Regions from separate parts of the Thioclava sp. ES.031 genome, predicted to be linked through region 1. Evidence: riboswitches for the same ligand, from Rfam matches in the RefSeq annotation. Region 1 holds a riboswitch; the other holds the start of a gene.
The links. A riboswitch is a leader RNA that binds a small molecule or an ion and turns the genes downstream of it on or off. The one in region 1 is predicted to bind cobalamin.
Positions count from the first base shown of each region.

Region 2: it holds a riboswitch for cobalamin, as region 1 does, so the genes downstream of both, AXZ77_RS11120 (TonB-dependent siderophore receptor) here and AXZ77_RS08305 (hypothetical protein) in region 1, are expected to answer to the same signal.

Region 1 is NZ_PDJO01000001.1:1,711,456-1,727,099, forward strand. It holds gene AXZ77_RS08300 (homocysteine S-methyltransferase family protein) at 1-716, opposite strand, end outside; gene AXZ77_RS08305 (hypothetical protein) at 848-1,153, opposite strand; cobalamin riboswitch at 1,279-1,482, opposite strand; gene AXZ77_RS08310 (ABC transporter ATP-binding protein) at 1,654-2,778, opposite strand; gene AXZ77_RS08315 (carbohydrate ABC transporter permease) at 2,781-3,674, opposite strand; gene AXZ77_RS08320 (carbohydrate ABC transporter permease) at 3,671-4,552, opposite strand; gene AXZ77_RS08325 (ABC transporter substrate-binding protein) at 4,582-5,841, opposite strand; gene AXZ77_RS08330 (cation-transporting P-type ATPase) at 6,075-8,711, shown strand; gene acsA (acetate--CoA ligase) at 8,831-10,570, shown strand; gene pdhA (pyruvate dehydrogenase (acetyl-transferring) E1 component subunit alpha) at 10,567-12,564, shown strand; gene AXZ77_RS08345 (dihydrolipoamide acetyltransferase family protein) at 12,569-13,750, shown strand; gene AXZ77_RS08350 (acyl carrier protein) at 13,747-13,989, shown strand; gene AXZ77_RS08355 (SLC13 family permease) at 14,044-15,644, opposite strand, start outside.
Region 2 is NZ_PDJO01000001.1:2,322,476-2,338,119, forward strand. It holds gene AXZ77_RS11100 (cobalamin-binding protein) at 1-331, opposite strand, end outside; gene AXZ77_RS11105 (ABC transporter ATP-binding protein) at 331-1,077, opposite strand; gene AXZ77_RS11110 (iron ABC transporter permease) at 1,077-2,060, opposite strand; gene AXZ77_RS11115 (ABC transporter substrate-binding protein) at 2,057-2,806, opposite strand; gene AXZ77_RS11120 (TonB-dependent siderophore receptor) at 2,895-4,718, opposite strand; cobalamin riboswitch at 4,855-5,049, opposite strand; gene AXZ77_RS11125 (DUF475 domain-containing protein) at 5,079-6,125, opposite strand; gene AXZ77_RS11130 (DUF1499 domain-containing protein) at 6,282-6,707, opposite strand; gene speB (agmatinase) at 6,704-7,675, opposite strand; gene AXZ77_RS11140 (SLAC1 anion channel family protein) at 7,932-8,942, opposite strand; gene AXZ77_RS11145 (Rrf2 family transcriptional regulator) at 9,275-9,754, shown strand; gene AXZ77_RS19745 (hypothetical protein) at 9,979-10,113, shown strand; gene AXZ77_RS11150 (TfoX/Sxy family DNA transformation protein) at 10,305-10,664, shown strand; gene ndk (nucleoside-diphosphate kinase) at 10,666-11,088, opposite strand; gene AXZ77_RS11160 (ABC-F family ATP-binding cassette domain-containing protein) at 11,363-13,216, shown strand; gene AXZ77_RS11165 (carboxypeptidase M32) at 13,301-14,767, opposite strand; gene ctaA (heme A synthase) at 14,764-15,644, opposite strand, start outside.

The DNA of each region.
Region 1 (15,644 bases):
CGGTAGGGCACGGGCAGGGCGCCGACATGGCAGCTCACCGCCGCGCGTACCTTGCGCAGCCACGGCATCATCGTCTGCGGCCCGCGGAAGCAGTTCAGCCCGACGACATCGGCGCCCGCCTGTTCGAGCTGCTGGCAGGTCTCGACGATGCCGACTCCGTCCATCATCTCGTTGGCCGCCATCGGCGCGAGCGTCAGCACCACCGGCAGACCCGACGCCTTCGCAGCCTCCAGCGCACAAAGCGCCTCGCCCGCGTAGTAGAAGGTCTCGCCGATGAGGATATCCGCGCCTTCCTCGACCGCCCAGCCGACCATCTCGTCGAACATCGCACGCACCTCGGCCTGCCGCGCCGGATCGGCGGGGTCCCAGATATTCGTATTCGAGATATTGCCCGCCATCAGGTTGCCGGTTTTCGCATCGGCGACCTCGCGCGCGATCTTCAGCGCCGCGCGGTTGAGCGGCTCCAGCAGGTCTTCCTTACCGATCACGCGCATCTTCTCGCGGTGGCCGTTATAGGTGAAGGCCTCGACGATATCGCTGCCGGCGCGCTGGAAATCGACATGCAGATTGCGCAGCGCCTGCGGGTATTCGAGCGCCACCTCGGGCACGAATTCCCCGGCAGTCAGATAGCCGCGCCGTTCCAGTTCGAACAGAAAGCCCTCGGCGCAGATCACCGGGCGCGCGTCGAGCAGGCGGGTCAGTTTGTTGTCATTCATGGAGAGATCCTCTCAGTTCATCCATGACCATCGTTTGGAGTGCCGAGCCTCACAGGGAACGGGGCTGCCGTTCCCTGCTGCAATGGTCCTCGGCCGGGCCGCAGGATGCGACCGCAAGACGAAAAACAGGCTCAGAGGCCGCGTCGGGCGCGAGCGCCGCCGCGCCGGAGCGGCGGGGGCATCTCGATCGGCAGGGCGAAAGGCTGCGGGCGCAGCGAGTCCAGCAGCAACTCGCAGAACACCGCGACGGCGGGCGAGGCTGCGCCGAACGGATAGGCCTGCGTATGGGCGATGATCGCCGCCTTCGCATAGGGCATGTCGCCCGGCAGTCCGCCGAGCCATTCCATGTAGCCCAGCGTGCCCAGCTCACGCGCGCGCAGCGGCGAGATCGGTCCTATATCGAGTTGTAAGAGTGAAAGCGTTCGTTCCAAAAGCATCGCGCCCTCCGCGCAAAACGGCGGAAGTGGTCGCGGCACGGCGATATGCGAGGTCCGATCTGGTCCATCTCTCGTCTCTCCGTCCCAAGGCACCCCGCCCGGGTTTAAGGTGACCGAGATGCGCGCGGGCGCGCATCCGAGATGGCAGGTCTCCTGACTCGCGGGTCGTGGCTTCACCGGACCTTCCCAACCTTTGCAGGTCAGTGGCGTTTCCGGTGGCGCTCGCCGCTTACAGTTGCGGGGGCAGTCACGGAGTTGGGCATCGCCCGCACCGTGTTCCCTTTTCAGCCGACCCGTTGGGGCCGGACACCATCCCGGATTTGATCGCAGGAAAATTCGGCCCTGTCCAGATCGGATTGGGGGAGAGACGAAGATGCGGATGTGGCGGCGCTGGTGTCGGTCGGGAGGGACCTAAGCCCGCCTGCAAACAGAGCGCGCCCGTCTCCAACCCGCGGCCGGACAAGAGGCCCTGCAATGTCCCGCGTTTCCGACTTACAGCCTTACAGCCGCAGGCCCGTCTCGGCATCGAAGACCTTGGCCTTGCCCATATCGACCTCGAAGCTGAAGGGCGCACCCGGGGGCAGGGCGTCTTCCGGGCGGACCCGGGCGATCACCTCGATCTCGCCAAGGGCGAAGACGATCATCGTGTCGGGGCCCGTTGGTTCGACCAGATCGACCGGGCGTTCGAAGACGAAACGATCGGGGCCGGGCAGTTCGGTCCCGGCCATAAAGATCGCCTCCGGCCGGAGCCCCAGAACGACCTTGTGCCCATCGGGTGCGGTGACCCGCTCCGTGAACCTCGCGGGCAGGGGAAAGCGAAGCGCCCCCGCCGTGCCCTCGTCGGTCACCTCCACCGACAGCGCGCCCGTCTGTCCATCGCGCCGCAGGGCGCCGGGCAGCATGTTCATTGACGGCGATCCCATGAAGCTCGCGACGAAGAGGTCGACCGGATCGTCGTAGATCTCTCCGGGTTCGGCCACCTGACGGATATGGCCGTTATCCATTACCGCGATCCGGGTCGCCAGCGTCATCGCCTCGATCTGGTCGTGGGTGACATAGACGACGGTCTTGCCCAGCCGCTGGTGCAGCTTCTTGATTTCGGTGCGCATCTCGATCCGCAGCTTGGCGTCGAGGTTCGACAGGGGTTCGTCGAACAGGAAGACCTCGGGCTTGCGCACCAGCGCGCGGCCCATCGCGACGCGCTGGCGCTGGCCGCCCGAAAGCTGACCGGGCTTGCGGTCGAGATAGGGATGGATCTGCAAAAGCGTGCTGAACTCCTCGACCGCGGTGGCCTGTTCGGCGCGCGGGACGTGGCGGGTCTGCATCCCGAACGTGATGTTCTCGCGCACCGTCTTGGTCGGGTAGAGCGCGTAGGACTGGAACACCATCGCGATGTCGCGGTCGCGCGGCGGGGTGTCATCGACCAGCCGCCCGGCGATTTCGATATGGCCGTCGCTCAGCGTCTCGAGCCCGGCGATCAGGTTGAGCAGGGTGGACTTGCCGCAGCCCGAGGGCCCGACGAGGACGATGAATTCGCCCGCCTCGATCTCGAGGTCGATGCCCTTGATCACCTCGTTCGTCCCGAAGCGTTTGCGCACGCCCTGAAGGGAAATTCCCGCTGCCATTGCTACCCTTTCACCGCTCCGGCCGAGAGCCCGCGCACGAACCAGGCTCCGGCGACGACATAAACCGCCAGCGTCGGCAGCGCCGCGATGATCGCCGCGGCCATGTCGACATTGTATTCCTTCACCCCCGTGGAGGTGTTCACCACGTTGTTGAGCGCCACCGTCACCGGATTGCTGTCTCCGATGGTGAAGGCCACGCCGAACAGGAAATCGTTCCAGATCTGGGTGAACTGCCAGATCACGGTCACCACGATGGCGGGCAGCGACATCGGCAGCACGAGCCGGAAGAAGATCCCGAAGAAGCCCGCCCCGTCGACTTTCGCCGCCTGAATGATGCCGCTGGAAACCCCAATGAAGAAGTTGCGGAAGAACAGCGTGGTGAAAGCGAGGCCATAGACCGTGTGTACGAGGATCAGCCCCGGGATCGTGCCCGCAAGGCCAAGCTGGCCCAGCACCCGCGCCATCGGCAGCAAGATCACCTGAAACGGGATGAAAGCGCCGAACAGCATCAGCGCGAAGATCGTGTCGGCGCCGCGAAAGCGCCACTTGGTCAGTGCATAGCCGTTGAGCGCGCCCAGTATCGTCGAGATCGCCACCGCCGGCACGGTCATCATCACCGAGTTCCAGACATAGGGCGCGAGCCCATTGCAGCGCACGCCCACGCAGGCGCCGTTCCACGCCTTCTCCCAGGCGCTGAAGTCGAACTCTTTCGGCAGGCTGATCAGCGAGCCCTCCCGGATCTCGGCCAGCGATTTCAGCGAGGTCGAGATCATCACCAGAAGCGGGATCAGGTAGTAGATGCAGAACACCCCGAGCACGGCGAACAGCACGGCGCGCATCAGGCTGTGATGCAGCCCCCGGCGCTGGACGATCCCGCTTTTGCTCCGCCCGCTCATCCGCTTGTCTTCCTCAGTTCCGAGTAGAGATAGGGCACGATGATCGCGATGACCGTCATCAGCATCATCGTGGCGCTCGCCGCCGCCACGCCCAGCTCGCTGCGCTGGAAGGCGAAGGAATACATGAAGGTGGCGGGCATGTCGGTGGCATAGCCCGGCCCCCCGCCGGTCAGCGCGATCACCAGATCGAAGCTCTTGATCGCGAGATGGGCGAGGATGATGACGGTGGACAGGAACACCGGCCGCAGCATCGGCAGCACGATCCCGGTATAGGTGCGCCACAGGCCCGCGCCGTCGATCGCCGCCGCTTTCAGGACCTCGTCATCGACCGAGCGGAGCCCGGCCAGAAACAGCGCCATCGCGTAGCCGGAGCTTTGCCAGACGGCTGCGATCACCACCGTGTAGATCGCGTAATGAGAGTTTACCAGCCAGTCGAAACTGAAATTCTCGAAGCCCGCCTGATGCATCAGCCGCTCCAGCCCGAGGCCGGGGTTCAGCATCCATTTCCAGACCGTGCCGGTGACGATGAAACTGAGCGCCATCGGGTAGAGGTAGATCGTGCGGATCACCCCCTCGATGCGCACTTTTTGGTCGAGCAGGATCGCCAGAAGGATGCCGATCGCCATCGAGATCGAGATGAACAGACCCGAGAAGACGAAGAGGTTACGGATCGCCACATACCAGCGTGGCGTCTCCCAGAGCCGGACATATTGGCTCACACCGTCGAATTGGTAGTTGGGCATTACCCCCGACCGGGTCAGCGAGATATAGGCGGTCCAGAGTATGAAGCCGTAAACGAAGAACAGGCTCGCCGCGAAAAGCGGCGAGACCACGATCGCGGGCAGGCGCCGTTCCAGCGCCCGCCCGAACCTTGCCATGGGCCCCGTGCCTCCGGGCATTGCAGGCCCTAGTTTTCCTGCGCGCGCTTGATCGCGGCCGCGAGTTGCTTGACCGCGTCCTCGGAACTCATGTCAGAGTTGAAGAAAGCGGTCACGACGTCGAGGAACTCGCCCCGCACCGAGCGCGGCACCGCCATCTCATGCGCCATCGAGGGCACCAGCGTGTCGTTCTCGATCGCCGCCAGCAGATCGGCGTGCGAGCGTTTGGCGCAGGCGTCGAAATCGTCGAGCGGCACGTCGGTGCGCGCCGGGATCGACCCCTTGGCGAGGTTGAACACCTTCTGGAACTCGGGCGACATGATCAACCGTGCGAGCACTTTCTGGCCCTCGATGCGGTCTTCGCCCTCCACCTTGAAGAAGGTGAAGCTGTCCGAGTTCAGCACGAAGCCTTTGCCCGGCGTGGGCCAGCACAGGAAATCCTTCTCCGGCACTTTGCCGGCGGCAAGGAATTCGCCCTTCGCCCAGTCGCCCATGATCTGGAACCCGGCCTCGCCGCGCATCACCATCGCGGTCGCGAGGTTCCAGTCGCGCCCCGAGAAGTTCGGATCGACATAGCCGCGCAGCTTGCGCAGCTGATCGAAGGACTTGACCATCATGTCCGAGGTCAGAGCCTCCGGGTCGAGCTCCACCAGCGCCTTGCGGAAGAAATCGGCGCCGCCGATGCCCAGCACCACGTCTTCGAACAGCGTCGCGTCCTGCCACGGCTGACCGCCATGGGCGAGCGGCACGATGCCCGCCGCCTGCAGCTTGTCGGCGGCTGCGTTGAACTCGTCCCAGGTCGTGGGCATCTCTTCGACGCCTGCCTTCTTCAGCGCCTCCGGGTTGGCCCACATCCAGTCGACGCGGTGGATGTTGACCGGCGCGGCGACGTATTTGCCCTGGTATTTCATGATCTCGGCCAACGCCGGTGGCAGCACCGAGTCCCAGTTGCCCGCATCCGCCACGGATTGGACGTCGTTGAGCGCGCCTTGCTCGGCCCATTCCTGGATGCCCGGCCCCTTGAGCTGGACAGCCGTCGGCGGATTGCCGGCGACGACGCGGGCGCGCAGCGCCGTCATCGCGGCATCGCCGCCACCGCCCGCGATCGGCGAGTCGATCCATTCGCCGCCCTCGGCTTCGAAGGCTTTCTTCAGTTCTCCGACGGCCTTGGCCTCGCCGCCCGAAGTCCACCAGTGCAGGACCTCGACCGTGCCATCCGCCTGCGCCGCGCTCGCACAGAGCGCGCCGGCGACGCTTGCCGCCGCCATCATGGCTTTACAAATGTGCATGTTTTCCTCCTCCTCCCGGTCGAGTTCGCGGTCCAAGATCGCAGCCCGACACGAGATTTAGGCTGAGACGACAGGCGCAGAACGTCATTGATCTCGATCAACGATTTGTGAATCGCGGGTGAGCCGGACCGGGCAGAGGCGAGTTTGACCCTTGGCATCCCTACGCAAGTCCGGGCGATTGCGCTGCCTGCCGAAAGGCTTACCATCGCCTCGGGATGACTGAAGGCCCCGTGATGCAGGATACCGACGCCGCGCCAGCTTTTGCCGAAACCGCCGAGGCGGTGATCGCGCGTCTGTCCGTCCCCTTTCCGAACGGGCTGAGCGCTGAGGAGGCCGCCACGCGCCTCGCGCGCCACGGCCCGAACGCTCTGCGACGTCCCAAGCCCCGAAGCGCATTGCGCATCCTGCTGCATCAGTTTCAGGGGGTGATCGTCGCGCTTCTCGTTCTGGCAACGGTGTTCTCGCTGGTCATCGACGATATCGTCGAGGCGCTGGCGATCCTCGTCGTGCTGCTCTTGAACGGCGCGATCGGGTTTTTCACTGAGTTGCGCGCCACCCGCTCGATGGAGGCGCTGTTCAGCGTCGCCGAGGTCCGCACCCGCGTCCGTCGGGACGGGATGCTCATCGAGGTGGATGCCCGCGATCTCGTGCCGGGCGATCTCGTCATGCTCGAAGCGGGCGATGTGGTGACCGCCGATCTGCGACTCGTCGAGGCGTCGGGGCTTCATTGCGACGAATCCGTGCTGACCGGCGAGTCCCTTCCGGTGCTCAAGACCACCGAGCCGCTGCCATCCGATGCGGTGCTGGGGGATCGCACCAATATGGGGTTCAAGGGCGCGGCCGTCACACGGGGGGCCGGAACCGGCGTGGTGGTGCGGACCGGCATGGAGACCGAGATCGGCAAGATCAGCCAGCTTGCGATGGCGGCCAGTACGGAACCCACACCGCTCGAACACCAATTGACGCGGCTCGGGCAGCGACTGGTCTGGCTGACGATCGTTCTTGCCGTCGCGATCATCGTCACGGGGCTGGCGCAGGGCCACCCGCTCACCAGTATGATCCAGACCGGGGTCGCTCTTGCCGTGGCCGCGATCCCCGAAGGCATCCCCGTCGTGGCCACCTTGTCGCTTGCGCGCGGGATGTGGCGCATGGTGCAGCGCAATGCCCTGATCAGCCGCCTGTCCTCGGTCGAGACGCTCGGGGCGACGACGCTGATCCTGACGGACAAGACCGGGACCCTGACCGAGAACCGGATGAGCGTGGTGCAGGTCTTGCTCGATGGGGGGAGCGTGGATCTGGATGGGCCGGAGACCGGTATCGCGGAGGACCGTCTGCGCGCCGCGTTGAAGATCGGCATGCTGTGCAACAATGCCGAGCTGGGCGACGGCGATGAGGGCCGGATCGGCGACCCGACCGAACTGGCCTTGCTGAGTGCGGCACGACAGGCGGGGGTGACCGAGGACGGAGCGGAGCCACGCCTGCGCCAACATGCGTTCGAGAGCGACAGTCTGATGATGGCGACCGTCCATGCGTTGCCGGACGGGGGCGCGCTCTATGCGGTGAAGGGCGCGCCCGAGGCGGTGATCGCCTCTTGCTCCGAGGTTCTGGGGGCGGAAGGCCCGCGCCCTCTGAGTGCCGAAGACAAGGCCGACTGGATCGCGCGGAACGCGGACGCCGCGAGCGAGGGGCTGCGTGGGATCGGCCTTGCGATGAAGCGGACGGACGGGGCGGAGGACGCGCCCTATGAGGGGCTGACGCTTGTCGCGATTGCCTGCCTTGCCGATCCGTTGCGCAAGGATGTGCCTCCCGCGATCGCGGCCTGCCAGAGCGCCGGGGTTCGGGTGATCATGCTGACGGGCGATCATGCCGAGACCGCCGCGCGCATCGCGAAGGATGCCGGGATCAGCGGAAACGGTGCGGTGGCGATCGAGGGGCGAGACCTCACAGGGCTCGATCTGGAAAACGCCCCGGAGGAAACGCTCGACCGCCTGCGCAAGGCCAGCGTCTTCGCCCGCGTGGCTCCGGCGACGAAGCTGGACCTCGTCAGCTTCTATCAGCGCGAGGGCGAGACTGTCGCGATGACGGGCGACGGGGTGAATGACGCGCCGGCGCTGAAGAAAGCCGATATCGGCATCGCGATGGGCCAGCGCGGCACTCAGGTCGCCCGCGAGGCGGCGCATATGGTGCTCAAGGACGACGATTTCGCGACCATCGTCGAAGCGGTGCGACAGGGCAGGGTGATCTTCGGCAATATCCGCAAATTCATCGTCTACCTGATGTCGTGCAATCTCTCGGAGATCCTTGTGGTCGGGATCGCCGTGGGGGTGGGGCTTCCTGCACCGCTCCTGCCGCTGCAGATCCTGTTTCTCAATCTCGTCACCGATGTCTTTCCCGCGCTGGCGCTCGGCTTGGGACATGGGGACGGCCATGAGATGCGCCGTCCGCCCCGCGACCGCGCCGAGCCGATCCTCGCGCGCAGGGAATGGGGACGCATCGTTGCGCTCGGGGCGATCGTCACGCTGGCGACGATGCTGGCTTTCGGGGGCGCGCTCTACGGTCTGCGGCTCGAGCCCGCCGCCGCCGTCACCGTGGCCTTCGTCACTCTCGCGCTGGGCCAGCTTTGGAACGTGTTCAACATGCGCGAGGCCGACACCCACGCCCTGCGCAACGATGTGACGCGCAACCCCTATGTCTGGGGGGCGCTTGTCCTGTGTCTTGTGCTGATCGCCGGGGCGCTTTGGCTGCCGGGGCTCTCCGATGTGCTGCAGCTGCCGTCGCCCGGTATCGCGGGGCTGGGGCTCGCCGGGGCGATGAGCCTGCTGCCGCCGCTGCTGGGGCATCTGGTCGTATCGCGCGCAACCCGCAGATAATTTCCGCTCCCGCGTTGAGCCACATCAATGAAACTGCCTCTTGTCTTCGCCTAGGGAAGGTCATGGCCGTTCGTGACAGGGGCGGCCCATCGACTGGCATCACCATGGGAGGAGGCGTGATGACTTGGGCGATTATCCGGAAGCCGGCCGCCGAACGGGCAGCCGCCACGCTGACCGATGAGGTCCGCGAGGCGTTCACCTGGGACACCGCGCGGGCGATGCTCGACGGCTTTCCCGATGGCGGGTTGAACATCGCCTACGAGGCGGTGGATCGCCATGTCGCCTCGGGCCATGGGGCAGACGAGGCGATCCTGTGGCTGGGCAAGTCGGGAGAGCGAGAAAGCCTGAGCTATGGTGACCTCGCCGCCCGGACCGCGCGCTTCGCCAATGTGCTGACAAGCCACGGACTGAAACCGGGCGACCGGCTCTTCGGTCTCGCGGGGCGTGTGCCCGATCTCTACGTAGCCGCGCTGGGCACGCTGAAAGCGGGGATGATCTTCTCGCCGCTCTTTTCCGCCTTCGGGCCTGAACCCTTGCGCACGCGGCTCGAGATCGGCGAGGCCAATGCGCTGATCACCACCGCCTCGATCTATCGCCGCAAGATTGCCGCCTGGCGGGACGTGATCCCGTCGCTGAAACTGGTGCTGATCATCGGCGACGAGGCGCCCGACGATTGCGTAGCCCTCGGCCCCGCGATGGCGGCGGCCTCGGAGGAGTTCGAGACGGTCCGCACGGCCCCCGAAGACCCCGCGCTGATCCATTTCACCTCCGGCACCACGGGCCGCCCGAAAGGCGCGGTGCATGTGCATAATGCGGTGGTGATGCATGCCGCCGCGGGTCGCTACGCGCTCGAACTGACGCCGGGCACGCGCTACTGGTGCACCGCCGATCCGGGCTGGGTGACGGGCACCTCCTTTGGGATCATCTCGCCGCTGGTGAACCGGGTGCGGATGGTCATCGACGAGGCCGATTTCGATCTCGACCGCTGGTATGGCATTCTCGAGCGCGAGCAGATCGAGGTCTGGTACACCGCGCCGACCGCGATCCGCATGATGATGCGCGCAGGGAAAGAGGCGGCCGAGCCTTACGATTTCTCGAAGCTGCGGTTTATGGCCTCGGTGGGCGAGCCGCTCAACCCCGAGGCCGTGGTCTGGGGCAACGAGGTCTTCGGCAAGCCCTTCCACGACAACTGGTGGCAGACCGAGACCGGCGGCATCATGATCGCCAATACCCGCGCGATGGATGTGCATCCCGGCTCTATGGGCAAGCCGCTGCCCGGGATCGAGGCGGGGATCGTCGAGCGTGTCGATGAGGGGCTGCGCGACTGCAAGCCCGGCGAGATCGGCGAACTGGCGTTGCGGCCCGGCTGGCCCTCGATGATGCGCGCCTATCTGCATGAAGAGGCGCGCTACAAGAAGTGTTTCGTGGATGGCTGGTATCTCTCGGGCGATCTCGCGATGCGCGATAGCGAGGGCTATTTCTGGTTCGTGGGCCGCGCCGACGATCTGATCAAATCCTCTGGTCACCTGATCGGCCCCTTCGAGGTTGAAAGCGCGCTGATCGAGCACCCGGCAGTGGCCGAGGCCGCCGTGATCGGGCTGCCCGAGGAGACCGCGGGCGAGGTGGTGAAGGCCTATGTCGCGCTTAATCCGGGCTTCGAGCCCTCCGAAGACCTCGAACGCGACATCCGCGGCCTTGCGCGCAAGAAACTCGGCGCGGCGGTCGCCCCGCGCGAGGTGGTATTCCGCAAAACCCTGCCGAAGACCCGTTCGGGCAAGATCATGCGCCGTCTGCTGAAAGCGCGCGAGCTGGGCCTGCCGGAAGGCGATATTTCGACGCTGGAGAGTGACGAGACATGACTGCCGACAAACCGCACCTGACCCATGACCACATCCGCGAATTGCTCACGGCGATGATCCGTGTGCGCCATTTCGAGGATAAATGCGCCGAGCTCTACACGCAGGAGAAAATCCGCGGCTTCCTCCATCTCTACGATGGCGAGGAGGCGGTGGCCTCGGGCGTGATCCCGCGGCTTGGCCCCGAGGATCGCGTCGTGGCGACCTATCGTGAGCACGGCCATGCGTTGGTGCGCGGCGTGCCGATGGAGCGCGTGATGGCCGAGATGTATGGCAAGGTTACGGGCGCCTCGGGCGGGCGGGGCGGCTCGATGCATATCTTCGATGCCGAGCGGAATTTCTACGGCGGCAACGCGATCGTGGGGGGTGGTTTGCCGCTGGCCGTGGGCCTCGCGCTGCGCGACCGGATGACGGGCGCGCCCAATGTCACCGCCTGCTTCTTCGGCGAAGGGGCTGTGGCCGAGGGCGAGTTCCACGAGTCGATGAACCTCGCGCAGCTCTGGTCGCTGCCGGTGCTGTTCGTGTGCGAGAATAACGGCTACGCGATGGGCTCGGCCCTGGCGCGCACCGAGGCCGAGACCGACATAAGGCGCAAGGCGGCGGCTTATGGGACGACCACGGAACAAGTGGACGGGATGGACGTGGTCGCGGTCGAGGCGGCCACCCGCCGCGCGCTCGCCGCGATCCGCGAGACCGGCAAGCCTTATTTCCTCGAATGTCTGACCTATCGGTTCCGGGCGCATTCGATGTTCGACGCCCAGCTCTATCGCGACAAGAGCGAGGTGGCCTCGTGGCGCGAGAAGGGGCCGATCGTGCGGTTCCAGACCTGGCTTTACGAGACCGGGCTGATGCATCCCGAAGAGGTCGCGCAGATCGAGGCCGGGGTTGAAGACGAGATCGCCGCCGCCGTGGCCTATGCCGAGGCGAGCGAGTGGGAGCCGCTCGAAACGCTCACCCGCCATGTCATGGCCGAGGAGCGCCCCGCGCCGCCCGCGCCGCCCGAACCGAGTGCCGAGACCGTCGAGATGACCTATCGCGAGGCGGTCAAGCAGGGCATCCGCGACGCGATGAGCCGCGACGAGCGGGTCTTCCTGATGGGCGAGGATGTGGGCGCATACGGCGGCTGCTACGCGGTCTCGAAAGGGCTGATGGACGAGTTCGGCGAAGACCGTATCCGCGACACGCCGCTGTCGGAGTCCGGCTTCACCGGGGCCGGGATCGGCGCGGCGGCGGCCGGGATGCGTCCCATCGTCGAGGTGATGACGGTGAATTTCTCGCTGCTCGCGCTCGACCAGATCATGAATACCGCCGCCACGATCCGGCACATGTCGGGCGGGCAGTTCGGCGCGCCCGTGGTGATCCGCCTCGCGACCGGCGCGGGCAAGCAGCTGGCGGCGCAGCATTCCCATTCGCTCGAAGGGTGGTACGCGCATATTCCGGGGCTGCGCATCCTCGCGCCTGCCACGCTGGAGGACGCGCGCGGGATGCTCTGGACCGCGATCGAGGATCCCGATCCGGTGCTGATCTTCGAGAACGTCATGCTCTACAACATCACCGGGAAGATCGCGGCGAATGCGGGGCCGGTCGATATCGACAAAGCCGCGATCCGGCGCGCGGGCAAGGATATCAGCCTGATCACCTATGGCGGCTCGCTCTGGAAGACGCTGGAGGCCGCCGAGGCGCTGGCAGGCGAGGGGATCGAGGCGGAGGTGATCGACCTGCGCTCCCTGCGGCCGCTCGATGACGAGACGATCATGGCCTCGCTTGCGCGCACGCGCCGCGCGGTGATCGTGGACGAAGGCTGGCGGTCCGGTTCGCTCTCGGCCGAGATTGCGGCCCGGATCGGCGAGAAATCCTTCTGGCATCTCGATGCACCGGTGGGGCGGGTATGCTCGGCCGAGGTGCCGATCCCCTATCCCAAACATCTCGAGGACGCCGCCATTCCGCAGGTGCCCGCCATCGTGGCCGCCGTGAAGGCGGCGCTCGGGAAAGGGTAACGCGATGGCCGTTTTCAAGATGCCCTCGCTCGGCGCGGATATGGAGGCGGGCAAGCTGGTCGAATGGCTGGTGAAGCCCGGCGATACGGTCAAGCATGGCGATATCGTCGCGGTGGTCGAGACCCAGAAAGGCGCGATCGAGATCGAGGTCTTCGAGGATGGCGTGGTCGAGAAGCTGGTGGCCGAGCTTGGGCAAGACCTGCCCGTCGGCGCGCCGCTCGCCGTTATTCAGGCACCGGGGGAGACCCTCGCGGAACCCAGTGAGGAAGCGCCGCCAGTTGTGCCGCAGACCGCGGCCGAACCCGTCGCGCCCGTGGCGAAAGCGGCGCCGCCAAGTGCTCCGCCCGCAGCAACCCGGTCGGGGATCGCCGCATCACCCGCTGCCAGGGCGCGCGCGGCGGAATTGGGGATCGCGCTGGAGAATCTCACCGGGAGCGGGCCGGGGGGCGCGATCGTCCTCGCCGATGTCGAGACGACGAAACCCACCGCGGCTCCGTCCCCGGCGCAAGATCGCGGCGCCTATCTCGCCGAGATGCGCAAGGCGATCGCCGCCGCGATGGCCCGGTCCAAACGTGAGATCCCGCATTACTACGTCACCCACACGGTCGACCTCAGCACCGCGAGCGATTGGCTGAGCGCGGCCAATGCGGACCGCCCGCCCGAAGAGCGCATCCTGATGGGCGCGCTCTTGATGAAGGCCATGGCGCTGGCGGCGCGCGAGGAAAAGGCGGTGAGCGGGCATTATGGCGAGGATGGGTTTACGCCCTCCACGGCGATCCATCTCGGCCTCGCCATCGCGCTGCGGGGCGGCGGGCTTGTCGCGCCCGCAATCCTCGATGCCGACAAGAAGAGCTTGCAGGATTTGATGGAGGCGATGCGCGACCTCACGATGCGCGCCCGTGCCGGGCGGCTCAAAAGCTCGGAGATGAGCATGGCGACGCTGACCTTTTCGGCGCTCGGCGAAAGCGGGGTCGAGGCGATGGCCGGGATCATCGTGCCGCCGCAGGTCGCCATCGTGACCGCCGGTGCGCCCGGCCCGCAACCGCTGGTGTGCGACGGCAAGGTGATCGCCGCGCAGGCCGTCACGCTGACCCTCGCCGCCGATCACCGCGTGAGCGACGGGCGGCTGGGCTCGAAATTCCTGACCGCGATCGACGCGAAGCTGCAAACCCCGGAGGAGCTATGACCGAAGACGAAATCCGCAGCGCCTATATCGAGGAGCTCGTGCGCGTCGCCCCCGATCTCGATCCCACCGAAATCGCGGGATCGGACCATCTGCAGGACGATCTCGAGCTCGACTCGATGGATATCCTGAACCTCGTGATCGCGCTCAACCAGCGCTTCGGCGTCGCGATTGCCGAGGCGGATTATCCCCAGATCGCCACCCCGGATCTTGCGGCGGCGTTTCTCGCGCAGAAAATATGACGGGGCGCGACCGGTCTGGTTCGGTGGGCGCCACCTGATGGCTGGCGGCTGCGGTCAGAACGCATAGACGATGGGCAGAAGCCCGACCGCGACAATCATCGTGAAAAGCGCGAGGGGCGCCCCGATTTTCAGGAAATCGACGAACCGGTATCCGCCGGGGTTCAGCACGAGAAGGTTCACCGGCGAGGCGACGGGGGTCATGAAGGCCGTCGACGCGGCCAATGCCACGCACATCATGAAGGGTTCGGGCGAGGCGCCCATCCCCTTGGCGATGGCAAGCGCGATCGGGCCCATCAGCACGGCGGTCGCGGTATTGGACATGAAGAGGCTCAACGTCATCGTCACCAGAAACAGCGTTCCGAGAACGACGCGCGGGGCGCTCTCTCCAAAGGTGTCGAGGACGGTCGTCGCGGCGAGATCGACACCGCCTGCGCGTTCGAGCGCCAAGGCGAAGGGGATCATGCCCGCGATGAGCACCAAGGTCTGCCAGTTGATCGCACGATAGGCCGATTGAAGGTCGATGCAGCCGAAAACGCCGAGGGCGACACAGGTGATCAGCGCGATCTGCGCGTTCGGCAGAACTCCGAATGTCATCGCGAGCACCATCGCGGCGAGGATGGCGATGGCGGTTTTCGCCCGTTTGCGTTCGGGCACATAGTCTTCGGCTTCCTCCGGCAACTCGAGAAGGACGAGATCGCGGCGATGCCCCTGCAGGCGCTGGATCGTCGTCCACGGCCCGCTCAGCAACAGCGTGTCGCCGGCTTTCATCTGCGTGTCCGCGACGTCGCCCTCAACCGGTTGCTGGCTGCGGCAAATCCCCAGAACGCTCAATTCCGAAATCGTCCGGAGCTGCGCCTCGACCGGCGATTTGCCGACCAGGGGCGAATTCGGCGGCACCATCGCCTCGACGAGCCCCACGTCGCGGTTCGGAAGCGGGGTGGAGGTCTTGATGGGGGCGCATCGCTGCAAATCATGCGCCGCCATGTAGCCGTCGATGTCGAAGGAGGGCGAGGACAGGATGACGATGAGACGATCATTCGCGACGATCGGCTCATGGGCTTGGGGGAGCAGAAACTCGCTGCCATGCCGCGTGCGTCGCTCGATTGCGAAGATGGCGACGCCGTCGCGCGCGAAAAGCCCGAGTTCGTCGAGCCTTTGCCCGGTGACGTTGCTGCCCGCCGGAACGGCAATGCGCGCGATCCGATCCGTCAGCCCGTAGCGCTCGAGCAGGTTTGGAAATCTCGGCCGCAGGCTGTCGGCAGTGGCGATCTGTTCGCCAGGCCCGAGAAAACGCCGCATGAACAGCATGTAGAGGATCGCGAAGATCAGGACCGGCACGCCGAAAAGCGAGAACTCGAAGAAGCCGAACCCGTCATAGCCCTGCCGGATCAGCTCGGCGTTGAGCACCATGTTGGGCGGGGTCGCGACGAGCGTGAGCATCCCAGAGATCAGCGCCGCGATCGAGAGCGGCATCATCAGCCGGTTCGGCCGGATATGCATCTTGCGCGCCGCGCTCAGCACGATCGGAATGAAGATCGCGACGACGCCGGTCGAACTCATGAAGGCGCTGAGCCCGGCGGCAAACAGCATCAAGAGCACGAGCATCTTGGCCTCGCTGCCGCCGGAGCGGAGACTGAGCTGATCGCCGATCCACT
Region 2 (15,644 bases), 610 kb from region 1:
CCACCAGCGCGCCCACCGTGCAGATCATGTCGAGGATACCCGCGACCGAGCGCTGGTTGAACGCATGCACGGCGACGCCCTCGCGCACCAGCCCCGCGACGATATCGGCCTGAAGGTCCGAGAAGGTCAGAACGAGGTCCGGCTTCAGCGCGAGGATCTTCGGCAGATCGGCGGAGATGAAGGCCGAGACGCGCGGCTTTTCCTGACGCACCCGTTTTGGCCGCACCGCGTAGCCCGACACGCCGACGATGCGCGCGTCTTCGCCCAGTAGGTAGAGCGTCTCGACCGTTTCCTCGGTCAGGCAGACGATGCGCTCGGCCGGAAATGCCATCAGACCCCCAAGGTGGAAAGTGGTTGAAAAACGGGGCCTTCCGGCGTGATCTTGAAGTGCGCACGGATGTGGAAGACCTCGGCCAGAAGCGTCTCGGTCAGCACCTCGCCGGGCGCACCGTCCGCGACCAGCCGCCCGCGATCCATCACCCAGAGCCGGGTGCAATGGCGCGCGGCCAGCCCCAGATCATGCAGCGAGGTGACCACCGCGCCGCCCGCCTGCGCATGGGCTGTGAAGACCTGCATCGTCGCGATCTGCGCCGCCGGATCGAGCCCTGCGATCGGCTCGTCGGCGAGGATCAGCGGGCTTTCCTGCGCGAGCGCCCGTGCGATCAGCACCCGCGCCTGCTCGCCGCCCGAGAGCTGCGTGGCGGCACGGTCGCGGTAGTTGTCGAGCCCCATCCGGCGCAGCGCCTCCTCCACTGCGGCCGCCCCGCGCGTCGCCTGATCGCGGCCATGCGGCAGCCGCCCCAGCGCCACCAGATCGGCGACCGACAGCCCCCAGGCAATCTCGCGCGCCTGCGGCAGCCACGCCGCCGCCCGCGCCCGCGCCATCGGGTCGAGTGCGGAGAGCGAGCTGTCCCCGCGATGCGACAAGAGCCCCATCGCGCCCCGCAGCAGCGAGGTCTTGCCCGCGCCATTGGGCCCGATCAGCCCGATCACCTCGCCCGGCCCGACCTGCGCCGAGACGCGATCGACCACCGGACATTCGCCACGCAGAACGGTGAGGTTTTCCAGCTCCAGCATCAGCCCTCGCGCCCCATTTTGCGGATCATCGACAGGAAGAACGGCGCGCCGACCAGCGCGGTCAGCACACCCAGTTTCAGGTCGCGCTCGGGTGCGATCACCCGCGTCGCGATGTCTGCCAGCGTCAGCATCGCCGCCCCGCCAAGCGCCGAAGCCGGAAGCAGCCGCGAGGGCCGCGCGCCCACGGATTTGCGCAACAGATGCGGCACGACGAGGCCGACGAAGCCGATCGCCCCCGCGACAGCCGTGGCCGCACCGACCATCAGCGCCGTGCCGAAGACGATCTGAAGACGCAGACTTTTCAAGGAGATACCCATCGAAGCTGCAGCATCTTCGCCAAGGCTCAGCGCATCCAGCCCCGCGCCCGCGCGCAGCAGGATCAGCGCGCCGACGATCAGGAACGGCAGCGCCAGCGCGACATGGGTCATCGAGCGATCGGCGAGCGAGCCCATCATCCAGAACACGATCTCGGCCGCGGCATAGGGCGAGGGCGCGAGGTTCAGCACCAGCGCGGTCGCCGCCGCCGCCAGCGCGGAGACGGCGATGCCCGCAAGGATCAGCACCAGCGCTCGGCCCTCGCGCCCGGCGAGGATCAGGATCAGCGCGACGGCCACGCCCGCGCCTGCCAATGCGGCCAGCGGCAGGGCCAGAGCGAAGAGCGCGTAAAGCCCGGTCTGGATCGCGATCACCGCGCCAAGCGCCGCCCCCGCGGAGGTGCCAATCAGCCCCGGTTCGGCCAGCGGATTGCGCAGGAAGCCCTGCATCGCGGCGCCCGACAGCCCCAGCGCCGCGCCGACGCCGATCCCGAGGATCGCGCGCGGCAGGCGCAACTCGCGCATCACCAGCCCTGCCGCGCCATCGCCCGAGATCAGCGCGGAGAGGCCGTGAAGCGGCGAAATGCCCGACGGCCCGATCAGCAGCGAGGCTGCGAACAGCACCGCACAAAGGATGGAGAGAAGGATGAGGATCGCACGGTAACTCATTGCGTCAGCTTCTCTTTCTCGATTTTACGCCCGAGCGTCGCCAGCGTCTCCACCGCGCCCAGCATCGCGGGCGCGCCGCAGGTCCAGCTTGCATCGCGCAGGCCCCGCACGACCGGAAGATCGCGCAGCACCGGATGCGCCAGCACCTCTTGCGCGCGGCTCGTGCCGGTGCCGCCTTGCGAGCCGCCGACGACGACCAGATCGGGGCGATCCATCACCAGATCTTCCAGCGGCAACCGCCCGCCCCAGTCGAGCCCCGGCCCGCTGACGACATTCTCAAACCCTGCCATTTCAAGAATTTGCCCTTCAAGGGTCCGCGGCCCGTAGCCATAGCCCGAGGGCCCGATGATCGCAGCTTTCAGCCCCGGCGCGGGTGTCTGGATCGCCGCCAGCCGCGCATCGAAATCCGCGAGCATCTTCGCCGCGCGATCGGGATGGCCGAGCAGCTTGCCCATCGTCTCGATCCGGCCGCGGATCTCGGGCAGCGAGGTGCCGGGCGGCAGTTGCTCGACCCGGATTCCGAGCGTGCGCAACATGCGGATCGTGTCCGGGTTCGACCATGTATCGGCCAGAACGAGATCGGGAAACAGAATCGAAATTTCCTCGGCACGACCGTAGTTTACGGGCAGTTCTTCAGCCTGTTTCCAATGCACAGACATCGACGGATCGGTCGCGAAATGACTGACCGAGACGATCTGCGACGGATCGGCCAGCGCCAGCGCCAACTGATCCGTGCAGAGGTTCATGGACACGACCCGCGCAGGCTCCTCCGCCCATGCGGAGGAGGTCGCCGCCAGAGCGGCGAAAAGGGCGGCGCAAACCGCCCCTTTCAGATCAGAACCGCGCACGCAGCCCCACATAGGCGGCGCGACCCGAGGTGCCGTAGCCCGGCCACAGCTGGTAATCGGTGTCGGTCAGGTTCTCGATGCGCAGATAGGCCTCTTTGTCATTGCCCAGATCGTAGGTCATCTGCGCGTTCAGCAAGCCGTAATCGGGCTGGCTCTGACGATCGGTGACCACGCGCATATCGGCGGCGAGCGTCAGCTTGTCAGTCACCTGCGCGTCGATCCCGGCGGTCAGGGTATGGCGCCCGAAGGCCGAGTTCCACGTCGAGCCGGCAGAGAGCCCGTCGGGGTTCTTCGAGTCCAGATAGGTATAGCCGAGGCTGTAGTTGACCTTGTTGGAGATCGGCCCCTTCAGACCCAGTTCCAGACCCTGCCGCTTGGCGGTGCCCGAGGTCTGGTAATAGCTGAAGGTCGTGTTGCTGTAGTCGATCAGGTCCTTCACCTCGATATGGAACAGCGTCGCGGTCAGCTTATGCGCACCGAAATCACGCTCGACGCCCAGATCGTAGCTCAGCGATTTCTCGGGCTTGAGATCGGGATTGCCCGCATAGCCGTCATAAAGCTCGTAGCCCGACGGCGCGCGGAACCCGTTGCCCACCGAGGCGCGGACGAGGGTCGCGGCATTGGCCTGCCAGGTGACGCCGAGACGGCCCGTGGTGTTGCCGCCGAAATCCGAGTGATCGTCGTGGCGCGCCGAGGCGATCACGTTCACGCCGTCCATCGGCGAGAAGGCATATTCGCCGAAGACGCCCGTATCCGCGGTCAGGACATCGCCCGTGACATAGGTGCCGGTATAGGTTTCCAGCGTGCGATCCGCCCCGAAGGTCAGCCGCCCCGGCCCCAAATCGGTCGAGGCTTTCCAGTCGAGTTTGCGGCGCTTGCCCTCGTAGCCATAGTCATAGACCGGATACCAGCGCGAGGTCGTGTAATAGGTCAGGCCGAGCTCGTGATCGAGCGGACCGGTCGTGAATTCTGCGAAGAGACGCCCGCCCCGCTCCTTGTGGATCGTGTATTCGTTGCTGTCCGTGGGCGGCGAGCTGAAGCCGTTATCGAACTCGCCCCGGTCGTTCTGCGCGAAGCCGTTGAAGCCGATCAGCAGGTTGTCGGAGATGCGCTTCTGCGCGCGCAGGCTGACGCGGTCGGCGCGGTAGCCGTCTTTCTCGGTATTGCCGTTCTTCTTGTCGGCCGCCGAGAAGCCAGCGGTGTAGACTTTCGACAGCTGGATCGCGAGCTCGTCATCGCCCTTCTTCCAGCCGAAGTTATAGGCCGCATTCGCGGTCTGGTAGGAACCGAGCTCAACCTTGACGCTTTGGCTCACGCCATCTTCGGTCGGGCGCGGCGTGTCGAGGTTGATCACACCGGCGACCGCCTGCCCGCCATAGACCGCCGATTGCGAGCCGCGCATGATCTCGACCCGGTCGTAGTTGAACGTGTTGAACCGGCCCAGATCGGGAAGCACCTGCGTCGCGGACGGATCGGAGACGTCGATGCCGTCCACCAGAACCTTCACGTAGTTCTGCGACACGCCGCGAATGGTGAAGCCGGTCTGCGCGCCCATCGGCCCGCGCGACAGGATGCCGACGCCCGGCGATTGCGCGATCAGATTGGCAAGGCGCGTCTCGCCCGACCGCTCCATATCCTTGCGCGACAGCACAGTGACCGCCTGTCCGGTCTTGTCCGCAGAGTGCGGCTCGAGCGCGCCGTAATAGATCACGATCTCATCGAGTTGGTAAGGTTGGCTGTCTTGCGCAAGCGCGGGGCCTGCCAGCGCGGTGGTGAGCATCAGGCCCATGGTCAAACGGGTGCGGATCATATCCAATTCCCTCGTATCGCGACTCTACGGTCGCGTGAACTTCGTATCGTAAGTCTTTGGAAATTTAGAATTTCCGCCGACGGTGAGAATGTCACCACTGACGGAATACCGCCTCCGCTGCGCGCCCCGCACAGGCAGAAAGGATGAGCGCCTCGGCAGGTCTCCTGGCTCGCGGGTCTTGGTTTCGGCTGGCCTTCCCGGGTCGCCCCAGTGGCTCAGTCAGCCGTCACTCGCCGCTCACAGTTGCGGGGGCAGCCCCGGAATGAATGCACGCATCGCACCGGGTTCCCTTTTCATCCGCCAAGGCGGAACCGAAGTGCCCCTGCTGTGCCGCGCGCGCCGCAGTCTGTCAAGAAAATTTCAACTCTCGACGGCGGCTCTGCTGCGCCGGTTGAACCGGATCGAGGACAGCAGCGCCAGCCCGATCAGCCCGGCCCCGATCAGCCCGGTAATTACCTCGGGCACTTCCACCAGCGTCTGCGCGAACATGACGACGGAAAGGATCAGGATCGACCAGAAGGCGCCGTTCTCGAGATAGCGGAATTCGCTCAGCGTGTTGCGCTCCACCAGCATCAGGGTCATCGAGCGCACATACATCGCGCCGATCCCCAGACCGATCGCGATCAGGAACAGGTTCTGGGTCAGCGCGAAGGCCCCGATCACCCCGTCGAAACTGAAAGACGCGTCGAGCACTTCGAGATAGAGGAACGCGCCGAGGCCCGCCTTGGCCGTATCGGCGGCGATATTCGTCCGGTCGAGCACGTGGCTCAGGACTTCGACACCCAGGAAGGTCGCAAGCCCGCAAATGGAGGCGAACATGAAATCGTCCTCGCGCCCTTCCGGCAAGATCCAGGTGAAGACCAGAATGACGAGCAGCACGAGGCCGATCTCGAGCCCGCGGATCGAGGCGAGCGATCGCAACCGGCATTCGAGCGTGCGGATCCAGTCGACCTCCTTGCCCTCGTCGATGAAATAGGTGAGCGCGACCATCATCAGGAAGGCCCCGCCGAAGCCCGCGATCGACAGATGCGCGTCCTCGATGATCTCGGCATATTCCGCCGGATGTTTCGCGGCGAGTTGAACCGCTTCCCACGGCCCGATGCCGGCTGCGACCACGACGATCAGCAGCGGGAACAGGATACGCATCCCGAAGACCGCGATCAGGATGCCCCAGGTCAGGAAGCGACGCTGCCATTTCGGCGTCATCTGGTGCAGCTTGTTGGCGTTGACGATGGCGTTGTCGAAGCTCAGCGAGATTTCCAGCACGGCAAGCACCGCCGTGATCATCAGGAAAGAGACCGCGCCGCCAAGCCCGCCGGTCTGGGTGAACCCCAGCGCGAATGACCCGACCAGCCCCGCAACGGTGACGGCGATGGCCCAGGAAAAATAACGATACATGGTGGTCATGCTGGCTCCGGCTGCATGGGGCCTCACTTAGGCTCCGCCCCCTCTCTTCGCAAGGGAGCGCGCCGTCAGAGTTGATCGCTGTGACCCGGCGAGCGCGGATCGAGGCGGCGGGATACGCGCCGCGAGACGCGGAAGCCGCGCCTCGGATCAGACCCGCTACAGCCCTGCCTCGTCGAGCCAGCCCATGATCCGGGCCTTGTTCACCCCGAGATCGGATCTGCCGTAGACGAGATGGCCACGGATTTGCAGCGTATTGCCCTCGACCCAAAGCGTGGTGACATCGGGAAAGCCCCAGAAGGCGGAGCGGGTGACATAGGCCGCATGCCCCTCATCGACGTTGCCCGCGACGCGCTTGGTGCGCGCGGTGGCGCGGATGATCTTGTCGAGCGCGGCCATCTGCGCCAGCGGGTCGGCCACCTCGCGCGCAGCCTGAAACCCGCCCGTCTCGGGGTGATCGCCGGGCGCTTTCGCCAGACCTTCGATCTTGTAGCGCGCAGGGTCGATCGGGGCGAAGCGCACCCAGCCATCGGCCACGGCCATCACGGCCAGCCCAAGCGCGAGGATCGTCACGGCTCGGCTCATTCCGCGCCCTCCCGCAGCCCCCAACCGGCCAGCGCGATCAGCTCGGTCGCGACATGCGCGCCCGCGATGGCCGTCACGCCGGTCGGATCGTAGGGCGGAGAGACCTCGACCACATCGCCGCCGATCAGGTTGATGCCCTTCAGCCCGCGCAACAACTCTGCCGCCTGCCAGCTGGCCAGACCGCCCCAGACCGGCGTACCGGTGCCAGGCGCGAAGGCCGGGTCCAGCCCGTCGATATCGAAGGTGATGTAGCAGGGCCGCTCGCCCACCACCGCGCGAATGCGTTCCAGCGTGGCCTCTACGCCCTCGCGATGCACCGAAGGCGCATCCACGATCGTCACGCCCAGCGTATCGGGATTGTCGGTGCGGATACCGACCGAGACGGTATTCTCGGCCGTCACGACGCCCGTTTTGATCGCCTTATACAGGAATGTGCCGTGGTCGATCCGGTCCATATCGTCATCGGCCCAGGTGTCGGAATGGGCGTCGAACTGAACGAGCGCGATCTCACCATGGGCAGCAGCGGCCGCACGCAGGATCGGCAGCGTGATGAAATGATCGCCGCCCAGCGTGATCGGCACGACGCCCGCCCCGAAGATCGCGCCCAGATGCGCCTCGATCCGGCCGGGGACCTCCGGCACATTGGCATAGTCGAAGGGCATGTCACCGTAATCGACGATGGCGAGTTCAGAGAACGGGTCGTAGCCCCAGCCATAAGGGGCGTCGAACGCCTGCAGCGTCGAGGCTTCGCGGATCGCACGCGGCCCGAAGCGCGTGCCGGGGCGGTTCGTCACCGCCTGATCGAAGGGGATGCCGGTCACCGCGATCTGCGCACCCGCGAGGTCCTTCGTATAGCGCCGCCGCAGGAAACTGGTGGCCCCGCCGAAGGTGTTCTCGAAGCTCAGGCCACGTGCCTCTGCCCGCGTAAAAGCCTGATCCACTTGGGTTTTCGCATCTTCCAGAGCCATGATCGCCCCTCCTTTTCGCCCGCGAAATCTGCGCCAGCCCTCGCGGGAGGTCAAGCGGCGTGCATCTATGTGGAGAGGGCCGCGCCCGACCTCGGCTGGGCGCTGGACGCGCTCTGTGGCTTGTCGCTTTATCTCGCAAGCCCGAATGACGCGTGGGCCCGCGCTGACATCGCCAACGCGCCCTCCCGGGGGGGAGGGTCGGGCGCGGCCCGGGGCTAGTCGCCCCGGGCGATCTCAGACCTGAACTCCGCCCCCCTCACTCCGGCTGGCAAATCTCTCCGCGCAGGATCGCAAGCCCCGTGCGCCAGACGAGCCCCACGATCACCACGGCAAGGATCGCGAGGAACGCCACCGCCATGCGCAGATGCGGCTCGGAATGGGCGTATTCGGCATGCAGGAAGGTCGCGATGGTCAGCGCCGCGATGGGGAAGCTCAGCGCCCAGAAGCTCATCGCGAAGGGCAGCCGCAGAATGCGCGGCAGTTGCACCGCGACGAGCGCGGCAAAGACATAGGCCAGCGACAGCAGGATATGCGCGAAAGGATCGACGCCCTGCCCGATCCCGGCCCCGGGCACGATCTGCTCGCCGGTCAGGCGCAGCCACGCGATGAAGGCCACCGCGGGCGGTGCGATCAGGATCACCAGTGTCGGCTGAAGCTTGCTCGGCAAGGGATCGTGGAAGATCAGACGGTTGAACACCAGCGTCAGCAGCACGAGCCAGAACAGCATCCCGGCCGAGAAGAACAGCCAGCTGATCTCGATGAAACCGAGCTGCGCGCCCGCCACCGGCACGATCACATTGCCCACCGCCGGGATGAACCATGCCGGGTTCAGCTGCCCGTGCTTGAAACTGCGCGTCCCGATCCAGTTGGTCACGACCGCGAGCGTCATGATCCCCTGCAGGGTCGTGCCCGCCAGCCACAGCAGGAGCGCAAGCGAGGTCGAGACCGTCAGCGCCCCGGTCGCCAGCAGCAACAGCGAAATCGCGACGGTCGGGAAGAAGGCGAGCCGGATCGGGTGATGCCATTCCGCGCTCACGCCCTGCGGGTGCTTCAGCGCCTTGGCGAGATAGAAGACCGAGATCAGCACGAAGACCACGACAGTCACCGCGAAACTCACCTGATAGGGCAACGGCCCGAGCCCGAGCGGCTTGGCTGCCGCGCGCAGGGCCAGCGTGAAGCCCCCGAGCCCCATCGTCGTCGCATAGAAGGTGATCGGAAAATGCTCGAGCCGGCTATGCGCGGCACTCGTTTCAGCCAGACTGCTCATCTTGCCCTCCCCGTGGGAATCGCCGCCCGCGCCCGAAATGGCCGCTCCGCGACGGATCAGATCGCCCGCGCAGCGCCGGATCGACCGGACCGAATGACACGACGGGCAACATCTCTCATTTACTCACGCGCCCGTGTTTGAGGAGTCTGACAAATGGACGCATTCGCCGCGCCGGGTGCCGCGCAGGTCTCCGTCCAGCGGGTATTGATCCCGGCGGATCCCCGCTGGAGCCCGCCTCTCTGTGTGACGAAATTTTTCGAGGAACGTGACATAGGTCAAACCTACGAGGTAAACTTACCTATATCACCGCTTCGTGAGCTGGAGGAGTTACGATGCGTCTGACCACACGAACCAATCTCGCGATGCGCGTGCTGATGTTCTGCGCGGTCAATCCGCATCGAACCGTGCGCAAACACGAGATCGCGGAGGCCTGTAACGCGTCCGAGAACCATCTCGCGCAGGTCATCAACACGCTCGCGCGCGAGAACTTCATCACCACCCTGCGCGGCCGCGCCGGTGGGATGCAGCTTGCCCGCCCGCCCGAAGAGATCGGCGTGGGCAAGGTGCTGCGCGCCTTCGAGGCCGCCCTGCCCTTCGCCGAATGTTTCGACACCGAGACGAACACCTGCCCGCTGCGCGACGCCTGCCTGTTCCGCGATGCGTTGAGCGACGCGCTCGACGCATTCTACGGGACGCTCGACCGCAAGACCCTCGCCGATCTGGTCGACAACAACACCGCGCTGGAGGCGATGCTCAGCCTGCAGGGCCTGCAGTCGCTCTCGATCTGCGCAACCGCACGCGCCGCGGAATAACCGCCGCATAGAGGCCGCGCCGATTGGTCCATATTTCTGACTCATTCCCGTGCACAGCGGTGTTTCCGTTGCGGCAACGTCACAGTTTTATGACACCCGATCACGGCAAAGCGACCAGAATTCAGTTTCGCTTGACCCCCCCTTTCGCCAGCGAGAGCCTGTGGCTACTTGTCGCAGTAACGGGACACTCCCGGCAAAACACGACTCATCACAAGGCTTAGGTCATGCAACAGCAATCGGGCACTCAATCCGGCCAGCAACAGCAAGGCGGCACGAACCGTCCTGGCCAGCAGCAAGGTCAAACGGGTAACACCACCCAACAGAACGGCACGATTTTCGACGATTGGGCGTCGATCTGACGCTCTTCCTCGCGCCGCGATAACAGCGGCGCGCGCAGGCCCCGCGGCCGCAACCCGGCGCGCGCACTGCCTGCAAACCGACATCTCCTTCGCGCTGCTCTTGCGTGGCGCGAAGTCCGCTCTCAAACTGCGATGATCCGCCAAGCCGTCGCGCTGCAAACGCGTCGCGCCCCGAAGGACCGTTCGGCACGATGAGCAACTCTCTCACATCCATCAAGGGGATCGGCCCCGCCACCGCCGAGGGCTTTATCCGCGCCGGGATCACCTCGGCCGAGGAGCTGCGCAAGATCGGCGCGGACGCCGCCTATGCCGCCTGGATCGAGGTCGGCAACCCCGCCCATTTCATCGGCTATTACGCGCTGCACATGGCGCTGCAGGGCCGCCCGTGGAACGACTGCCGCGGCGCTGAGAAAGCCGAATTCCGCAAGAAATTCGATGCACTTAAGGTGCGGATCGCGGCGGGCGACAGCAGCACCCAATCCGCAAAAGAGAAGGGCCGCGCCCGGCTGGACGCGGCCCTCTCGGAAATTGGTCTGATCGCGAAACGCTAGATCAGCCGACGATCTCGAGACCCGAGAAGAAGAACGAGATTTCCTCCGCAGCGGTTTCCGGAGCGTCGGAGCCGTGCACCGAGTTCTCACCCACGGAGAGCGCGTATTCCTTGCGGATGGTGCCCTCGTCGGCTTCCGCCGGGTTGGTCGCGCCCATCACTTCGCGGTTCTTGGCGATCGCGCCTTCACCCTCGAGCACCTGAACGACGACCGGCTCGGATGCCATGAACTCGCACAGTTCGCCGTAGAAGGGGCGCTCTTTGTGGACTTCGTAGAACTTGCCGGCCTGATCCATGGTCAGCTGGATGCGCTTTTGCGCGACGATGCGCAGACCCGCTTCCTCGAACTTGGCGTTGATCTTGCCGGTGAGGTTGCGCTTGGTCGCGTCGGGTTTGATGATGCTCAGCGTGCGTTCGATGGCCATGTGTGACCCTTTCCTTGTGGTTCGTGGCCGGTATCCGGTCCGAAATATCTGCCGCGCCTGCTACCATGCAGGGGAAGCCTTGAAAAGCCCTCATGGGCGGGCTTGCAGCGACTCTAGCGTGGTTTTGTGACCGTTTGGTCAAGGCCGATCGGCAGGCCGCCGCGCGGGTTTGCGCCCGCAGATGCCTCCGGCGGGGATATTTTTGCCAAGGCGAAAGGGCCGCGACGCGCAGCAGCGATTGACTGTTGCCCGCCCCTGCGCCAAGTCAGGCCCCATGTTGCGCATCTCCGATATCTCCTTTTCGATCGAAGGCCGTCCGCTCTTTGCGAACGCCTCCGCCACCATCCCCGAAGGCCACAAGGTCGGCCTCGTCGGCCCCAACGGCGCGGGCAAGACGACACTGTTCCGGCTGATCCGGGGCGAGCTGACGCTGGATGGCGGCGAGATCGGCCTGCCCTCGCGCGCCCGCGTCGGCGGCGTGGCGCAGGAAGTGCCGTCCTCTTCGACCTCGCTGCTCGATACGGTGCTCGCCGCCGACGAGGAACGCGCGAGCCTTCTGGCCGAGGCCGAGACGGCGACCGACGCGCATCGCATCGCCGACGTGCAGACGCGGCTGGTCGATATCGACGCATGGTCGGGCGAAGCGCGGGCGAGCGCCATCCTGAAAGGCCTCGGCTTCGACATGGAGGCGCAGAAGCGCCCCTGTTCGGATTTCTCCGGCGGCTGGCGGATGCGCGTGGCGCTCGCAGGCGTGCTGTTCGCGCAGCCCGATCTGCTGCTCTTGGACGAACCGACGAACTATCTCGACCTCGAAGGCGCGCTCTGGCTGGAAAGCTATCTGATGCGCTACCCGCATACGGTGATCGTGATCTCCCACGACCGCGATCTGCTCAACCGCGCGGTGGGCTCGATCCTGCATCTCGAGGATCGGCAACTCACGCTTTATCAAGGCGGTTACGACACGTTTGCGCGCACCCGCCGGCTGCGCCGCGAGGCGCAGGCCGCCCAAGCCAAGAAGCAGGAGGCGCGCCGCGCCCATCTGCAAGGCTTCGTGGATCGCTTCCGCGCGCAGGCCACCAAGGCCAAGCAGGCGCAGGCGCGCGTCAAGATGCTCGAGAAGATGGAGCCGATCACCGCCCCGGAAGAAGCGGCGAAACAGGTCTTCACCTTCCCCGCGCCGGAACAGCTCTCCCCGCCGATCATCGCGATGGAAAACGCCGCCGTAGGCTATGGCGGGCCCGCGATCCTCAAGCAGCTCAACCTGCGTATCGATCAGGACGACCGGATCGCGCTGCTGGGCCGGAATGGTGAGGGGAAATCCACGCTTTCCAAGCTCTTGGCGGACAAACTTCAGGTGATGGACGGCAAGATCACGCGCTCGTCCAAGCTGCGGATCGGCTATTTCGCGCAGCATCAGGTCGACGAGCTGGACCTGAAAGAGACGCCGCTCACCCATCTCAAGCGCGAGCGCCCCGACGAGCATCCCGCCAAGCTGCGCGCCCGTCTTGCGGGCTTCGGCCTCGGTGCGGATCAGGCGGAGACGGCGGTGGGCAAGCTCTCGGGCGGGCAGAAGGCGCGGCTGTCGCTGTTGCTGGCGACGCTCGATGCGCCGCATCTCTTGATCCTCGACGAGCCGACCAACCACCTCGATATCGAGAGCCGCGAGGCGCTGGTGACCGCGCTCACCGAATATTCCGGCGCGGTGATCCTTGTCAGCCACGACATGCACCTGCTGGGGCTGGTGGCCGACCGGCTCTGGCTGGTCAAAGGCGGCGCGGTCGCGCCCTATCAGGGCGATCTGGAAAGCTACCGCGCGGAGCTTCTGGCGCCGCCGCCCGAGGACAAGCCCGCGAAATCGGCCGCGCCGAAAGCCGCGAAGCCGTCGCGCTGTGCGATGACCACCATGAAGCGCGAGGTCCGCGACTGCGAGGCCCGGGTCGAGAAGCTGAGCGACATGCTCGAGAAACTCGACGCGAAACTCGCCGACCCCACGCTCTACGAGCCTGAAAAAGCCCGAGATCTCGCGATCTGGCAGGCGAAGCATACCGAGGCGACCAGGGCGATGGAGAAAGCCGAGGCGCTCTGGATGGCGGCGCTGGAAAAGCTGGAAACCGCCGAGCAGGACTGAGATCGATGAAGGGGCCGCGCGCCCCTTCTTCTCGATCCAAATATCCCCGCCGGAGGCGCCTGCCCCCTCAACCAGCGCGGCGCATCACAGCTTGTAGATGCCCTCGAATTTCCGCGTCAGATAAGCCAGCAGCGGCGTCTCGGTCGGCTCGAACCCGCAGGCGTTCTGGATCGTCTCGCGCGGCGGACGCAACCCGCCGTGGACGCGCAGGTTCTCGTCGAGCCATTGCTTGGCAGGCGTCGCATCGCCCTCGGCCAATGCGGCGTCGATACCCGGCGTGACCGCGCGCATCGCCTCGTCGAGACAGCCCGCATAGACATTGCCCAGCGCATAGGTCGGGAAGTAGCCGAACAGCCCCACCGACCAATGCACATCCTGCAGGAAGCCCTGGCTGGGCTTGGTGACCTTCACGCCGAAATCCTGTTCGAAACGGGTATTCCACGCTTCTTCGAGATCCGCGACCTCCAGCTTGCCCGAGATCAGATCGCGCTCCAGATCGAAGCGCAGCATGATGTGGAGATTGTAGTTCAGCTCGTCCGATTCCGTGCGGATGAAGCCCATATCGACGCGGTTGACCAGCGCGTGGAAGGCTTCCGTATCCATGCCGAGATCGCCGAACGCGTCGGTCATGCGCTGATGCAGCCAGCCGGTGAACGGGGCCGAGCGGCCGAGCTGGTTCTCATAGATCCGGCTCTGGCTTTCGTGCACGCCCATCGAGACGCCGTGGCCCAGCGGCGTGAAGCGATAGGCCGGGTTGATCGCCTGCTCGTAGGTGGCGTGCCCGACCTCGTGGATCGTCGAGTAGATATTGCCGAACGGGTCGCTCTCGGAAATCCGGGTGGTGATGCGCGCATCGTCGCCGCCGCCCGAAGAGAACGGGTGGACCGACATATCGAGCCGCCCGCGCGTCCAGTCATAGCCAAAGGCGGAGGCGCATTTCCGCGCCAGCCGCAGCTGGGCGTTCTCGGGGAAGACCTTGTCGAAGGGCTCCGGCGAGACCTCCGAGCCCAGCACCCGGTCGCGCAGCTCCACCAGCGGGCCGCGCATCCGGTCGAAGACCGTGGCGATTTCCTTCGACGTCGCGCCCGGCTCGAAATCGTCGAGCAGCGCATCGTAGAGATTGCCCTCGGACAGGCATTCGGCCTCTTCGCGCTTGAGGCGCACGACCTCTTCCAGCGTCGGCAGGAAGGCGGAGGCATCCTCATTGGCGCGGGCCTCGGCCCAGATGCCTTGCGACAGCGAGGTCAGACGCGCCATCTCGGTCGCGAGGCGCGCGGGAATGCGGGTCGCACGGTTGTAGCTGCGCCCCACCAGATCGAGCACGCGCGCGCTGACCGCATCATCGGCCTCGGCGCGGGCCAGCCAGTCCTCGATGCGCGGATCGGTGCGGCGCGCATGCAGCACCGATTCCAGCGCGGCGGATTCCTCGGCGCGCTGATCGGCGGCGCCGCGCGGCATCATCACCTCTTGGTCCCAGCTTAGCAGCCCGGCGATATTGCCCAGCGCTTCGGTTTCGCGCTGATGCGCGAGCAGGTCCTGATAGGCGCTCATACGCGGCCCTCCCGGATGGAACGAACAAGGGGGAAGCGCGCCATGTGACGCGCGCGGATCACGAGGACCCAGGTGATGATAGCACCGAATTGGTGGATGAGACCCAGCCACCAGTAATTCACCAGCTCAAGCGCGGTGGTGATACCCAACACCATCTGGAAGAAGATCATCGCCGCCATCAGCGCGAAGGCCTCCTTGGTGCGCGGATGAGCCGAGCTGCGCGCGCGCCATGCGGCGTAAAGGCCCGAGGCGAAGACGAGATAGCCGACCATGCGGTGCATGAATTGAACCAGCGCCGGGTTCTCGAAGAAATTGCGCCAGATCGGCGTGTAGTCGAAGCTCTCCGACGGCAGGAATTGCCCGTTCATCGACGGCCATGTCGGGAAGGCGAGGCCGGCATCGATCCCCGCGGTCAGCGCGCCGAGGATGATCTGCACGAACACCAGCCCGATCAGCACCGAGCCGATCCGGCTCAGGCGCGGCTCGGCCAGACGGCGGGCCTGCAGAAGTGCCGATTCCGGGCGCGAGAGTTGCAGCGCGAACCAGGAGATCAGACCGAGGATGATGAAGGCGAGGCCCAGATGGGTCGCGAGCCGGTAGGAGGCGACCGAGGTCATCCGCCCCACGAGGCCCGAGGACACCATCCACCAGCCGATCGCGCCTTGCAGACCGCCCAAGACCCCGAGGCTGAACAGCCGCCCCGTCCAGCCGGTCGGGATTTTCTTGGTCAGCCAGAAGCCGAAGAAGCCGATGAACCAGACCATGCCGATCAGGCGGCCCAGCTGCCGGTGGCCCCATTCCCACCAGAAGATGCCCTTGAACTCGGACACGGTCATGTCGGGGTTCATGTATTTGAACTGCGGGCTGGCCTTGTAAT